Parabacteroides chongii: one gene and its partner. The protein of the gene in region 1 interacts with the protein of each later gene in a pairwise test. Links are inferred from orthologs where the notes say so. Each region holds a gene or a part of one and is shown on either strand. Other genes may lie near its edges. The genes, in order: pepT and tpiA.

Evidence for each region.
Region 2: the proteins of pepT (region 1) and tpiA interact in binary tests that used the Escherichia coli proteins (3 or more experiments, as listed by UniProt). The link is inferred for Parabacteroides chongii from one-to-one orthologs.

Annotation. Positions count from the first base shown.
Region 1 is NZ_CP120849.1:5,332,678-5,340,447, reverse strand. What follows is about bases 4,959-7,770. They hold pepT (peptidase T), read left to right. Parts: upstream 4,959-5,660; coding sequence 5,661-6,881; downstream 6,882-7,770. Other genes in these bases: gcvT (glycine cleavage system aminomethyltransferase GcvT), read left to right, coding at 6,896-7,770; P3L47_RS20515 (amidophosphoribosyltransferase), read left to right, coding at 4,959-5,401. Outside these bases: ilvD (dihydroxy-acid dehydratase), read right to left, coding at 1-1,069; P3L47_RS20535 (manganese efflux pump MntP), read right to left, coding at 1,081-1,644; P3L47_RS20530 (glycosyltransferase family 2 protein), read right to left, coding at 1,665-2,615; P3L47_RS20525 (DUF4199 domain-containing protein), read right to left, coding at 2,633-3,163; more of P3L47_RS20515, read left to right, coding at 3,998-4,958. UniProt on the Escherichia coli protein: Cleaves the N-terminal amino acid of tripeptides.
Region 2 is NZ_CP120849.1:2,120,721-2,128,535, forward strand. What follows is about bases 1,891-4,747. They hold tpiA (triose-phosphate isomerase), read left to right. Parts: upstream 1,891-2,869; coding sequence 2,870-3,625; downstream 3,626-4,747. Other genes in these bases: P3L47_RS07990 (BT_3928 family protein), read left to right, coding at 1,891-2,831; P3L47_RS08000 (SPOR domain-containing protein), read left to right, coding at 3,736-4,239; folE (GTP cyclohydrolase I FolE), read left to right, coding at 4,284-4,747. Outside these bases: P3L47_RS07980 (M23 family metallopeptidase), read left to right, coding at 1-911; P3L47_RS07985 (DUF1599 domain-containing protein), read left to right, coding at 1,005-1,550; more of P3L47_RS07990, read left to right, coding at 1,554-1,890; more of folE, read left to right, coding at 4,748-4,877; P3L47_RS08010 (hypothetical protein), read left to right, coding at 5,114-5,287; P3L47_RS08015 (hypothetical protein), read left to right, coding at 5,399-6,082; P3L47_RS08020 (hypothetical protein), read right to left, coding at 6,112-7,320; P3L47_RS08025 (DUF349 domain-containing protein), read right to left, coding at 7,373-7,815. UniProt on the Escherichia coli protein: Involved in the gluconeogenesis. Catalyzes stereospecifically the conversion of dihydroxyacetone phosphate (DHAP) to D-glyceraldehyde-3-phosphate (G3P).

The DNA of each region.
Region 1 (7,770 bases):
ATTTGTGACATCCTTCGTAAAAGCCATTTCTTTGTAATGTTTCCAGATTCTCTCCCAGGCATTTGCCGGTTACCGTCCGGACATCCAGGTTTAGTACACCTTTCAGTTTCTCCATAATAGCTGGAACACCTCCGGCATACCAAAAATATTCGCCGGGCCAGAAACCGCTGGGGCGAATATTTAATAAAAATGGAATCTCTCTGTGGATCTCGTCGAATAGTTCGGCAGGAAGTTCGATGCCTAATTCATGTGCAACAGCCGGTAAATGCAACAGGCTGTTACTGGAACCGGCAATGGCGGCATGTACCATAATCGCATTTCTGAAAGCGTCGATTGTCAGAATGTCGGATGGCATTAATTCCTCTTTTGCCAGTTCGACGGAACGTTGACCGGCATTTCGGGATATCTCTTTTAAATAATGTATATGCGTGGGGATCAAAGCAGAGCCCGGCAATGCGATACCTAATGCTTCCGCCATGACCTGCATGGTAGAGGCGGTTCCCATAAACGAGCAGGCTCCGCAAGTCGGGCAAGCGTCTTTTTTGTAGGCGAAGAATTGCTCTTCGCTAATTTCTTTTCGCTCATACCGGGCACTGTATGTTCCGATTTGTTCCAATGTCAGCAGGTTGGGGCCGGCTTTCATTATACCTCCGGGCAGGAGAAGTGCCGGCATATTCAAACGTGCGATAGCCATCAGATGAGCAGGAACCGATTTGTCGCAACTAGTAATGAATACTCCTGCATCGAAAGGGGTTGCTTTGACGTGTATCTCCATCATGGCTGCCATCAGGTCACGCGATACCAGTGAATAATTCATGCCGTCATGCCCTTGCGCTTCACCGTCACAAATGTCAGTAACGTAATAATTGGCAGGCCGTCCGCCGGCATCGTTGATGCCTTTACCGACTTCGTCTACCAGCTTGTTCAGATGGGCACTTCCTGGATGGCTCTGTCCATAACTGCTTTCAACGATGACCTGTGGTTTGCTGAGCTCTTCGATGCTCCAGCCGCTACCGAGACGAAGTGAATCGAGCTCCGGTGCCAGCTTACGTAATTCCTGACTTTTCATATATTTCTTTATTAACCGAAGAACAGATGTTCTATTAGTATTTTTGCTCCGATACCGATCAGGATCAATCCGCCGATCAGGTCGAGTTTTAAATCCACTTTGCGCCCGAAGCGACTCCCGAAATAAACGCCGGAAACCGACATCAGGAATGTGACGATCCCGATCAGTGAAGCCTGGATGATGATATCTGATTTCAGAATTGCCAGCGAGATACCGATAGCCAACGCATCGATGCTGGTGGCTATGGATAGTCCGAACAGTGTCTTGTTACAAAGCGGATTCGTTTTGCAATCTTCATCTTCTTCCTGCGTGCTGTCGTAAATCATTTTACCGCCCAGATAAAGTAACAGGATAAATGCGATCCAGTGGTCGAAGGCTGTGATGTATTTCTGGAATCCGACACCCGCTAGATACCCTAAAACCGTCATTGTGGCCTGTGTGATACCCATAAAAGAACCGATCTTCACCATATTGCAAACAGTGCAGTTTCGGATAACGGCACCTCCGGTTACAGACACGGCTAAACTATCCATCGACAGTCCGATGGCTAGTAACACTATTTCTATAATTGACATAAATTAAAAGAGTAGTGTGTTCATATTTCTGATTCTATCTTATAATTGTTTCTGTTTGACGAATTTCGGGAAATCAGTTCACCGATGAATCCTGCCAGGAACATTTGGGTTCCCAGAATCATTGCAGTAAGCGAAATATAGAAATACGGGGAATTAGTTACCAATGGGCGCAGATCACCGGAGAACATGGATATAAGTTTCATGGTCAATACGAAAACCAGCGCGATGAAACCGATAAAGAACATCACGCTCCCCCATAGTCCGAAGAAATGCATCGGTTTCTTTCCGAATTTGGAAGTGAACCATAAGGTGATCAGGTCGAGATAACCATTCACAAAACGGTTCAGCCCGAATTTGGTTGTTCCGTATTTGCGTGCCTGGTGCTGTACTACTTTTTCGCCTATCTTATGGAATCCGGCAATCTTCGCCAGATAGGGAATATACCGGTGCATATCATTATACACCTCGATATTTTTTATTACGACACTCTTGTAGGCTTTCAGTCCGCAGTTGAAATCGTGCAGGTTGTTTATGCCAGAGAATTTGCGCGCAGTCGCATTGAACAGTTTGGTCGGGATTGTCTTGGATAGCGGGTCGTAGCGTTTCTTCTTCCATCCGGAAACAAGATCGTATCCATCTTCCTTGATCATGCGGTATAGTTCGGGTATCTCGTCCGGACTGTCCTGCAGATCGGCATCCATGGTGATGACGACATCTCCTTTTGCACGTTGGAAACCGCAATGCAATCCGGGAGATTTGCCGTAATTCCGGCGGAATTTGATCGCTCTGATACAAGAGTTCTTTTGTTGTAACTCCTGGATCACTTCCCATGAATTGTCTGTGCTGCCGTCGTTTACAAATATAATTTCGTAAGTAAAGTTATGTTCTTTCATTACCCGCTCTATCCATGCTTCCAATTCTGGTAGAGACTCGGCTTCGTTGTACAACGGAATAACTACTGATATATCCATTATTGTATTGTTTCTCCTTATTGTTCTTGTCTGATTGCACCGGTTTCATTGTTCCTGCACAAAATGGCTGCTACCGGTATCGATAGTATGATTCCATAGAATATATTATTGAAAATACCTTGAATAGCCATGTGGATAGGAGTGAAGTTGGTTTTTCCGATCGTTTCCATTACTTCGGTACTGACCTGCGAATCTTTCAGGATATCCATCATCTGACTCACGGAGTTTGCCAGAAAATCAGCAGGTGCGATGAACTGGAAAAATACGAAATGTTCCAAAGCTACGATCAGGGCTGCGAAAAAATACAGCATTGTTCCGAAACGCCAGGCATGAAAGAAACTGATCTTTCCGCCGATATCCTGTTTATATCGTTTTGTCAGATAGTAAGCGATGAATGGTACTGTCAGAGTAAGCACTATATATATAATGTTTAGCGCAGGAACCGTGTTACTGAAAATAAAGAACAAGTATTTTATCACCCAGAAAATTCCCATGGCTAATCCATAAGTCATCGCGCTTTTTAATAGTAGACCTTTATTTTCTTCCATTATATTGCTGTTTTAAAGTTTCTATCAGCAAAATTAATCCTTTTGTTATAATATACAATGTATAACAATAAAAAAGAGGAAGCTTATTTGAATAAACTTCCTCATTTCTGAGCCTCTTGTCGGATTCGAACCAACGACCCCGAGATTACAAATCACGTGCTCTGGCCAACTGAGCTAAAGAGGCAAGTGGGTAAGCTTACTACATCGCGCCGCTACAACCAAGTACCCTTGCTGCGGTCAAGCCCTGGGGGATTCCGAGGGAGCATGCCGTGTAGGACTTACCCGGGTGCAAAAGTAGATATTATTTTTTACAAAACAAGCGTTTTCCTCTCTGGTAAGTGATATTTGTTTCTAAGTGACTGTAATCCTTTTGTTTTCTGTGTAGTTAAAAAATGTTTAGGTAGTTCCTCGCTGTTTTTTGTCGACAAATAAATTTAATAGTAAACCTGGTTTATCAAAGCACAACAGGAGGGACAACCCTTTTTATTACTGAGCATGAACCTAAGTCAACCTCTTTTATATATTAGACTGGAAGTAGTCAACTAAAATCGTTAAACTACAATTAGATAGAGTTTCATAATATATGGAACTAATGTTTCACAATATATGGAATAAAAGTTTCATAATATATGGAATTAAAGTTTCGTAATTTGTGAAACTGTATTTAGGTTGTACTGTTTAGACTGTTCAAGTGAGAGCAAAGGATAAGGTTGTCGGCTTGCGAAAAAGCGTGGGTCAGTCATATTTTTTGATAGATTATGATCTACTCTGGTATATGTATAAATATTCTTGTAACTTTGTGCCCAAATTCAAAAATCAAAAACACTAAGGACAATGGGTGGTTTTTTCGGAACTATTTCTAACTCAGCCTGTGCCACCGATTTATTTTACGGCACAGACTATAATTCCCATTTGGGAACCCGCCGAGGCGGTATGGCAACTCTTCACGAAGGCGTATTCAAACGTTCGATCCATAACCTCGAAAATTCTTATTTCCGTACTCGTTTTGAAAGTGAACTGGAAAAATTTTTGGGAAATTCCGGTATAGGTATCATTAGTGATACTGATCCTCAACCTATCTTCATTAATTCTCATTTAGGTAAATATGCAGTTGTAACGGTCGCTAAGGTGAATAACCTCGAAGAACTGCAGAATGAACTGTTGGATAAAGGTTGTCACTTCTCTGAAATGAGTTCCGGACAGATCAATCAGACAGAGTTGATATCCTTACTTGTTTCCCAGGGAAAGACATTTGTTGAAGGTATAGAAATTGTATTCGAAAAAATAAAAGGCTCCTGTTCGATGCTTATCCTGACAGAGGAAGGTATTATTGCAGCACGTGATAAATGGGGACGTACTCCGGTGCTGATCGGAAAGAAGGAAGGGGCATATGCCGCATCTAGCGAACCTTGTAGTTTCCCGAACCTGGGTTACGAGATAGAATATAATGTAGGACCGGGTGAGATCGTAATGCTTACTGCCGATAAGATGACACAGTTGCGTAAACCGAACGATAAGATGCAGGTTTGTTCGTTCCTGTGGGTTTATTACGGTTATCCGGTGTCTGAGTATGAGGGAGTAAATGTAGATGCTTCCCGTTATGCAAGCGGTTTGGCGATGGCAAAAAAGGATGAAGTGGATGCTGATTTTGTTTCCGGTATTCCTGATTCCGGTATCGGTATGGCTTTGGGATATGCTGAAGGAAAAGGCATTCCTTACCGTCGTGCTATCGTTAAATATACACCGACCTGGCCACGTAGTTTTACTCCGGCCAACCAGGCTGTCCGTGATCTGGTAGCTAAGATGAAGTTGATCCCGAATCGTCATCTTTTGAATGGCAAGCGTGTTATTTTCTGTGATGACTCGATTGTTCGTGGGACGCAGCTTCGCGATAATGTGAATATATTGTATGGATATGGTGCGAAAGAGGTACATATGAGAATCGGATGTCCTCCAATCCTGCATGCTTGTCCGTTTGTCGGTTTCTCTGCTTCCAAGTCACATCTCGAACTGATTGCCCGCCGGATTGTCAAAGAACTGGAAGGGGATGATGCAAAGGATTTGGATAAATATGCAACAACCGGAACCGAACAGTATAACCAGCTGGTAGAACGTATCCGTGAAAAGCTGAATATTACAACATTGAAATTCAATACGGTTGAAGACTTGATCGCCTCGATCGGCTTGCCGAAGGAATGTGTTTGTACACATTGCTATAATGGTAATGGTTGTTTTTAACTACTTTTCCCTTGATGGAAAAGTAGGCAAAAGATCAAGGCTGCACCGACTTCGCTGTTACGGTGAAAGACTATGCTGAAAAATCCGAAACTCGCTGCGCTCAGACAACGGATTTTTTTAACCGCTTCGTCTTTTTCCTCCGCGGGTGTAGCCTTGATCTTTTGGTTACTTTTGGATCAAGCCAAAAGTAACATTCAATTTATTTTGTTATTCGTTGCTCTTTATCTACTTTTATGCTTTAAATATAAAAGTATAACTTATGACAGTATTAGATAGATTTCTGAAGTATGTCACGTTCGAAACCCAATCGGACGAAGAGACACGTACAACACCGAGTACTCCGGGACAGCGAGTATTTGCAGAAGCATTAGTAAAAGAACTGGAAGAGTTAGGTCTGGAAGATATTTCTTTGGATGACAATAGTTATCTGATGGCCACCCTTCCTGCCAATACGGATAAAAAAATACCGACCATCGGTTTTATAGCCCATTTGGATACCAGTCCGGATATGTCGGGAAAGGATGTGACTCCGCGTATCGTTAATTATAAAGGCGGCGATATTGTATTGTGTGCCGAAGAAAATGTCGTTCTTTCTCCGCTTATGTTCCCTGAACTGAATGATTATAAGGACCAGGATATTATTGTAACCAACGGTAAAACCCTGTTGGGAGCAGACGATAAAGCAGGAGTAGCAGCCATTATCGGAGCAATCCAGTATCTGAAAGAACATCCGGAGATTGAGCACGGAAAGATTCGCATCGGCTTTACTCCCGATGAAGAGATAGGAGAGGGTGCCAATCATTTTGATGTAGAGAAGTTCGGTTGCGAATGGGCCTATACGATTGACGGCGGACAGATCGGTGAACTGGAATATGAAAACTTCAATGCTGCTGTTGCCAAAATCACTTTCAAAGGGCTGAATGTCCATCCGGGTTATGCAAAGAACAAGATGCTGAATGCTTCACTGCTGGCTATTGAGTTCGCTTCCTGGTTGCCTGCTTCACAACGTCCAGAACATACACAAGGATATGAAGGTTTCTATCATCTGACCAATATGTCGGGCACGGTAGAAGAGGCTTCTTTATCTTATATTATCCGTGATCACGTACGTACCTTGTTCGAAGAGAAGAAAAAACAGCTGGAAATGTGGGTGAAACGTATGAACGAAATTCATCCGGGCAGTACGAGTCTGGAACTGCGTGACCAGTATTATAATATGCGTGAAGTGGTTGAACCGAAGAAGCATATCGTGGACCTGGCATTCGAAGCGATGGAAGCAGTCGGTGTCAAACCGTTGGTTAAACCGATTCGTGGCGGTACGGACGGAGCACGTCTGTCGTTTATGGGATTGCCTTGTCCGAATATATTTGCGGGCGGTCTGAATTTCCACGGACGTTATGAGTTCCTTCCGGTCAACTCGCTGGAAAAAAGTATGCAAACAATCATAAAAATAACCGAGCTGTCAGCTCAAAAATCTTAAACGAAATTAATAACATGAAGACGACTCCGTTTACCGATGTGCATATCGCATTGGGAGCAAAAATGCACGAATTTGCCGGCTATAACATGCCAATCGAGTATACCGGCATCATTGATGAACACATGACCGTTGTGAATGGCGTAGGTGTATTCGACGTATCTCACATGGGCGAATTTTGGGTGAAAGGTCCGAACGCTTTGGCTTTTATCCAGAGTATTACTTCCAACGACGCATCTGTTTTACCTTTAGGCAAAGCACAGTATACCTGCTTCCCGAACGATAAAGGAGGTATTGTGGATGACCTGTTGGTTTACCACTTCGAACCGGAAAAGTATTTACTGGTAGTAAATGCCGGTAATATCGCAAAAGACTGGGATTGGTGCGTTAGCCATAACACAGTAGGAGCAGAACTGGAAAACTCTTCCGACCGTACTGCCCAGCTCGCTATACAGGGACCGAAAGCTGTTGAAGTACTTCAGCGTCTGACTCCGGTCGATCTTTCTTCCATCCCTTATTATTCTTTTGTAACAGGTGAGTTTGCCGGTTGTAAGAATGTGATTATTTCCAATACGGGTTATACCGGTGCGGGTGGTTTCGAATTGTATTTCTACCTGGATGATGCGATGACTATCTGGAATGCTATCTTTGAAGCCGGTAAGCCGGAAGGTATCAAACCGATCGGTTTGGGTGCACGCGATACGCTTCGTCTAGAAATGGGATTCTGCCTGTATGGTAACGACCTGGATGATACGACATCTCCGATCGAAGCCGGTTTGGGTTGGATCACTAAATTTGTAGACGGTAAGGACTTTACCAACCGTGCAGAACTGGAACGTCAGAAGAAAGAGGGTGTGACACGTAAACTGTGTGCATTTGAATTGGTAGACAA
Region 2 (7,815 bases), 3.2 Mb from region 1 along the record:
CATTTATACTTCCCATTGATACTATGACACGGGTTACTTCCAAATATGGTCCTCGCCGTCGCCGTATGCATAAGGGGATTGACCTGAAGGTTCAGATCGGTGATACGATCCGTGCCGCATTTGACGGAAAAGTCCGTATTCGTAATTTCGAACGTCGTGGATACGGCAATTATCTGGTGGTTCGCCATCCGAACGGACTGGAAACTGTATACGGTCATTTATCGAAAATGTTAGTGGATGTAAATGATATTGTACGCGCAGGTGATCCGATCGCATTAGGAGGAAATACCGGACGTTCTACCGGTTCCCATCTTCACTTTGAAACCCGCTTCCTGGGACAGGCTATCAATCCGGCCGACATTATTGACTTCGAAAACTCTGTGCCTCACCAGGATACTTATGTATTCCATAATATAAAGATTAACGGACGCAAGAGTAATATTTATACTTCTTCCAGCGACCAGATGGTTTACCACCGTGTGAAATCGGGTGATACGCTGGGTAAGATTGCACGTATGTACGGAACCAGCGTGAATGAGCTTTGCCGTTTGAACGGTATTAAGAGTACTTCAATGCTTCGCTTAGGTCAGTCTATTCGGTGCAGTGCAGGTAGAAGTTCAAGCGTAGCTGCTAAATCGGAAACTAAACCGGCTGCAGCAAAAGCAACGACGACTGTGGCTGCTAAAACAACTAAGACAACAACCGTAGAGGCCGTAACACCTGTTGCTTCATTGACAGGAAATGCTTCAACAGCTCAGGTTGCAGAACCTGTTTATCACCGTATCAAAAGTGGTGATACACTGGGAGCTTTGGCGGCTAAATATGGAACAACTGTCAGCAAGTTGTGTGAGATGAACGGAATATCCAAGACAACCGTATTGAAACTGGGACGTTCCATCCGTTGTAAATAAGTTATTTTTAAGATAAAGGAAAGGCACAGCTGGAAACAACATCTGTGCCTTTGTTGTTTTTTTACTATCTTTGCGGCATAATATATTTAGTATATGGCTGATACGAAAGAACAGTTCGAAAAAGTGATCTCCCAGTGCCGGGAGTTGTTCGAAAAGAAGTTGAAAGATTACGGTCCTTCTTGGCGGATCATGCGTCCCCAGTCGTTGACCGACCAGATATTTATTAAGGCAAACCGTATCCGTAGCCTTGAGATCAAAGGGGTGAGCATGGTGGATGAAGGGATACGTCCCGAGTTTGTAGCCATCGTTAATTATGGCGTGATCGGATTGATCCAGCTGGCTAAAGGTTTTTCAGATACCACGGATATGACGAACGAGGAAGCATTGGCATTGTATGATAAATACATTACGGAGACCAAAGAGTTGATGTATGCCAAGAATCATGATTACGACGAAGCGTGGCGAAGCATGCGTATCAGTTCTTATACCGACCTGATCCTGATGAAAATCTATCGTACCAAGCAGATCGAAAGCCACGGCGGCAAAACAATCGTTTCGGAGGGCGTGGATGCCAATTATATGGATATGATTAATTATGCCCTGTTCGGTTTGATCAAACTGGAATACGGCGAAGAGTAATATATGAACTATAAAGAGACTGCAATAAAGATACTGACAGAGTGCAGCCGTCTGCTGATCGGAGTCGTATTTATTTTCTCCGGTTTTGTAAAGGCGGTCGATCCGGTGGGAGGAGCCATTAAGATAGGCGATTATCTGACTTCTTTCGGATTGGATATGTTGCAGCCTTTTACCGCCCTCGTTTCTTTTGCCCTCTCTGCTGCCGAGTTTGCGATGGGTGTCTGCATGCTTTTAGGGGTGTATCGTCGCTATAACTCTTTCCTTGTTTTACTTTTCATGGTGTTCATGACGCCGCTGACGTTATATCTAGCCTTGTTCAATCCGGTTTCCGACTGTGGTTGTTTCGGGGATGCGATTGTGATTTCCAACTGGGAGACTTTCTTCAAGAATCTGGTCCTGTCTGCTGCTGCCATCATGGTATTTATGCATTCCGGTAAGATGTTCCAGTGTTTTACCTATAAGGTGTATTGGTTCGTGGCCTTGTTTTCCTACTTTTTCTGTATAGGTTTTGCTTACTGGAATTACAACCATCTGCCGGTGATGGATTTCCGGCCTTATAAAATAGGAGCAAATATACCGCAATTGATGTCTATTCCGGAAGGAGCGCCTGAAGACGAGTATAAGTATACCTTTGTTTATGAGAAAGAGGGTGTCAAGAAGGAGTTTTCATTGGAAGATTATCCTTCTGAGGACAGTACCTGGACCTTTGTCGAATCGAAGACCGAACTGATAAAGAATGGATATGAGCCTCCCGTGGCTTCCTTTAATATCTATGACGGGGAAGGTGACGATGTGACCGACGATATATTGCATAACCCGCAACCGGTCCTCTTGCTGATAGCTCCGAAACTGGAAAAGGCAAACGACGAAAAGATCGATGAAATAAACGGTGTGTATGATTATGCGCTCGAACATGAATTGCCCTTTTATTGCGTGACCGGTTCTTCCCCTGAAATGATCGACGAATGGAGTGACAATACCGGGGCTGAATATCCGTTCCGTATGGCAGACGAAGTGTTGCTGAAAACGATTATCCGTTCCAATCCCGGACTGGTGCTGTTGAAAGACGGTACGGTGATGGCTAAATGGCATTATAACGATATCCCCGATGAGGAACATGTAAAGTCCGTCATAGAAGAACATCTGAACGGGAGTGAAACAAAAGAGAAAGAAGATGGCTGGCTTGTTACCATCCTATCGACTTTTACCGTACCTTTGCTGCTCGTTTGGGTATATGACTTTTTCCGTTTCCGCCGGAGACGGAGAGCTGAGGCTGAATAAAAGATTTTATTGTATTTATATATTTAATTAATTAAGTCATGAGAAAGAATATTGTTGCAGGAAACTGGAAGATGAACACTACTCTTCAGGAAGGCCTGGAATTAGCAAAAGGATTAAATGAAGCCCTGAAAGGCAAAGCTATCAACTGTGATGTAATCATCGGTACTCCGTTCACTCATTTGGCAAGCGTTGCTGCTGCTATCGATACAGATAAGATCGGTGTCGCTGCAGAAAACTGTGCAGACAAGGAAAAAGGAGCTTACACTGGTGAAGTTTCTGCTGCTATGGTTGCTTCTACAGGAGCTAAATATGTGATCCTGGGTCACTCTGAAAGACGTGCTTACTACCACGAAACTCCGGCTATCCTGAAAACGAAAGTTGAATTGGCTCTGGCTAACGGCCTGACTCCGATCTTCTGTATCGGTGAAGTGCTGGAAGAGAGAGAAGCAGGCAAACACTTCGAAGTGGTTGACGCACAGATCAAAGAATCTTTGTTCGATCTTTCTGCTGAAGATTTCGGCAAGATTGTATTGGCTTACGAACCGGTTTGGGCAATTGGTACAGGTAAGACTGCTTCTGCTGAACAGGCTGAAGAAATCCACGCTCATATCCGCGCAACATTAGCTGCTAAATATGGTCAGGAAATAGCTGACAACTGCACTATCCTGTATGGTGGTAGCTGTAACGGTGGCAACGCTAAAGAATTGTTCTCTAAACCGAACGTAGACGGTGGTCTGATCGGTGGTGCTTCTTTGGCTGTTGATAAATTCATGCCGATCATCGAAGCATTTTAATATTTCATTCATTTGTAAAATGTATTGAAACAAATAAACCGGACGCAGATGACGCAGACACGCGCAGTCTGCGTCCGGTAAATATTGGCTTTACACTAAAAAGAATCGCAATGAAGAAATTCCCTTGTATCGCTTTATTATTCATGTTGCTGGCCTGTGTGACCGGAGCGTCTGCACAGATAAGTACGGATGGATCGGCTCAGACGATCTTTGACGACTTGCAAACATCGAAGCCGGGTAAAGGCGAGGTGATTGTCAACCAGCCGGAGGCCCTTCGTAAAATGATCGGAGTGCGTATGTACGGTGAAAATGTCGAGAAGACGGACAGTACTGCTTTCCTGAAGATACAAGGATTCCGGACACAGGTGTTTTCCGGTAATAACCAGCGTAAGTCGAAAGATGAAGCTTTTGAGAAAGAAAAGAAGATCAAGGAACTTTTCCCGACAGTCCCGACTTATGTGACCTATACCGCTCCGTTCTGGAAACTGCGTGTAGGCGATTTCCGTTCACATGAAGAGGCTTATCATATGCAGCGCCTGTTGATGACTGCTTTCCCTTCATTCGGAAAAGAAATGTATATTGTAAAAGAAGAAGTAAGAATCCCTCTGAATTAATATATGCGGAAACTCTTTCGCATCCCATTATATATAACACAGAAATGACAAAAGATATAGACGCAAAGACCTTGGCTGAACGCGAAGAACTGGCTGGCCATTACAAACAAATACTTGGTTTGTTAGGTGAGGATGCCGAACGTGAAGGTCTGCTCAAAACGCCGGAACGTGTAGCTAAGGCTATGCAGTTTTTAACTAAAGGATACAACGAAGACCCTGCCCAGGTATTAGCTTCCGCCATGTTCCAGGAGGAGGATTACAAGCAGATGGTTATTGTAAAGGACATTGATTTCTTCTCTCTTTGTGAACATCATATGTTGCCTTTCTTCGGAAAAGCTCATGTCGCTTATATCCCTAAGAAATATATTACAGGCTTAAGCAAGATTCCCCGTGTAGTGGATATCTTCGCCCGCCGTTTGCAGATACAGGAACGCCTGACGATGCAGATCAAGGATTGTATCCAGCAGACACTCGATCCGCTGGGTGTAATGGTTGTGATCGAAGCACAGCATATGTGCATGCAGATGCGTGGGGTAGAAAAACAAAATTCCCTGACAACGACTTCCGATTTCACAGGTTTCTTCCAGCAGGCAAAGACTCGCGAAGAGTTTATGAACCTGATTAAGAATAATCGGTAGTACTTGCGGGAGGTTGACTTCCTATGCTTAGATGAGCGGCCTGCCATTATTATGACAGTGCTTTGCCACAGGCATGGCAGGAGTCTGCCATAACGATGGCACAACTCTGCCACAGGCATGGCAAAGCACTGCCAACAGCTTGGCAAAATGTTTTTGAACCGACGATGGGATGACTTGTTGCCTGTCTGCGGATTAATCTTTTCGTTTATTCGTCGTATACCTTGCCGTGTTCCCCGATGATCGAACTTAAACAGTTTGAAAGAAATTGGCAGATTGCAATTTTTGTGCTTGCTTCTCTGATTGCTTCCTTGGGTAGCATGATCGAATATCGGTGTGACCGGAAAAAGCTGGATGCCATGAAAGAGGGATTGGAAGAACTGAAAGAGTTTGAAGAAGATGGGCTGGAATAAATTTGCTGCGTTTCAATAAGAAATCCCCTATAGTCGTACTGGATACCCAGGGATGGCATACGAAATGAAGCCGGCTTCCGTTCTTATTTTTGTAACAAATAAATACAGGTTATGAGAAATAGGAGTTGTGTATGGTTCATGTGTGCTTTATTATTCGTTGCTATGGCGGGGAAGGCACAAGTGGTAACGCTGGAGAATGGGGTTAGTATTACTTCTATGCGGTATTCTAAGTTTGCGTTGGATAAGGTCTATCCTTATCAGATGGCTTTAGGAATGCAATATCTGGATAAAGGATGGTATAATTTGTCCAGTAATATAGGATATACGCGAAGAGGCTCTCAGGTAGGAATGGTTACATTACAAGGAGAAGGAGATGTGACACTGAAAGAGAAACTGCATTATCTGACAGTTAGTACGACATTTGATATAAAGAAGACAAGTCGTGACGGCTATACGTTCTTTGTGGGTCTCGGCCCTCGTCTTGATTTCAACTTGAAATCGGTGGCACAAACGTATGTAGATTTTGATCAACATGGCCCGGAAGGGTTTATTCCTACTAAAGAGAAAATAGATGGCTTTTATCCGGTTCTGTTTGGTTTGAAATGTGTAGGCGGTATACGGAAGGATTTCGGGAATATGCAGTTAGGGTTGAATATCGCCTATTTACCTAGTTTTACCCGTCTGGCGGAAGGTGTACGTGACCGGACATTTACTTTTGGATTATCCTTGGGGTATAAATTGGGAGGAAGCAAGGATGACACAGGAACCATCCGCTCTGTTCGTCGCAATAAATAAATCAATGTTATGTAGATAGTCCGGGCTATCTACATAACTAAAATATAGGCTCTGTATTTAGTGTCTTTTGTGACAGGACATAATGGCAAATAACCTTCTCTGATCTTACCGTTCTCGATGGTAAGAGGATAAGCTTTTTTCATAAAACTATGACGCTCATAGGCTTCTCCCTGTTTACTTTCATAGGTGAGGTTGAAGTCTCCGATCGCTTTTGGGGCGAGGTATTTCTGATTGAAACGGAGAGCAAGCATTCCCATCGTGTAGCGCATATTGACTTCAATGCAAGGGTGGATTGCATATGCATCATTTTTGGTTTTGTAAACGATCATGTCTACTCCCAGATATCCGCAATATACATCCCCGTATATACTTTTCAATGCATGAGTAACAGCTTGCTGTATCTGCAGATAGACTTCTTCTCCAACCCAGCGCTTGATCGGTTCGCTCAGATATTCCTGGCTGCCCAGAACATTTCCGGCGTAAGCTCCTTTTTTTACTGTCCCAAAAACAGACAAACCTTCATATGTCACATTTCCCTGCCCGTCAGAGTAGAATTCCATGGCAATATCCTGTACCTTATTCAGTCCGCATTCAATACTGACCATCCCTTGTTTATTGATCGCTCCCTCAATCCAGTTACGGTCTTTGGTTGTTAGTTTGCGTTCCGGTAACCATAATAAGCCTCGCCCTGAAGAGGAGTAAGGTGTTTTCACTACAAATGGAGCGTTCTGTAGGATCAGGTATTTTTCAACTTCTCTGATCTTTCGACAGAATTTAGGAGTAACAGGAATAGGCAGGTCCGGTAATTGCTGGCGGATCAGTTCCAGGCACTCGGCTGCCGTCTGTCGTCCGGTCAACCGGAAATAATCATCTTTCCAGGTCGGTATGGACAAATTCAGATTGAAATTCTGTTTTAATTTTTCGAACAGATGCAGGCTGTGCGGGGATATTCCCCAGGGAGCAGCTTCAAGTTCTATGGAAGACATTTTTTGCTCTTTCAACTCTTTATCGGTAACGAGCGTAGCAAAAGGTCTGAGCTCTTTAGGTAGTAAGGAGAAAAAACGGGGCGAGATAATCTCTTCCGCGTAGACATAATCGGTACTGTCGGCATACCATACCGGAAGGCATGATAGCTCCCTTATCATCCTTTGCACATTGGTTGGAGGTGTGTAATTTTCCGAACCTAGTAAAACGGCTGTTTCGTGGCCGGGATTAAAAAAATGTATCTGAGATATCATAAGTGTATATAAACAGCGAAGCCGTCTGTTACTGAGACGGCTTCGTTTTTATTTATTCGAGATTTTCATCTATCGCATCGATCTTTTTGATTATGAGCGCCATCTCATCTTTTAGCTTTTCGATCTTACGCTCCATTTCTTTCACGAGACCGCCACCGCCTTTGGAGGAGATGCTAAGGAAGCCGATGTTGTTTTCGTATGTCTGCAATTCATTTTTCATGCGGTCATACATTCTCATCAGCTTTTCACGTTCACCGTACAGTTTGCCTTTCCCGTGTTCTCCGCTTGTCATGTCGTTCAGATTACTACGGAACGACTGCATTTTGCGGTCTGTCTGGTCGACTTTCAGACGATCGAACTGGTTGTCTACAGCTTCGTGATACTCTTTATAGATTTTATCTTTTTCCTTGAAAGGTACGTGACCGATCGTATTCCATTCAGCCATCAAGCCTTTCAGTTCAGCTAAAGCGTCATCAGCTCCCAAAGCTTCATCGA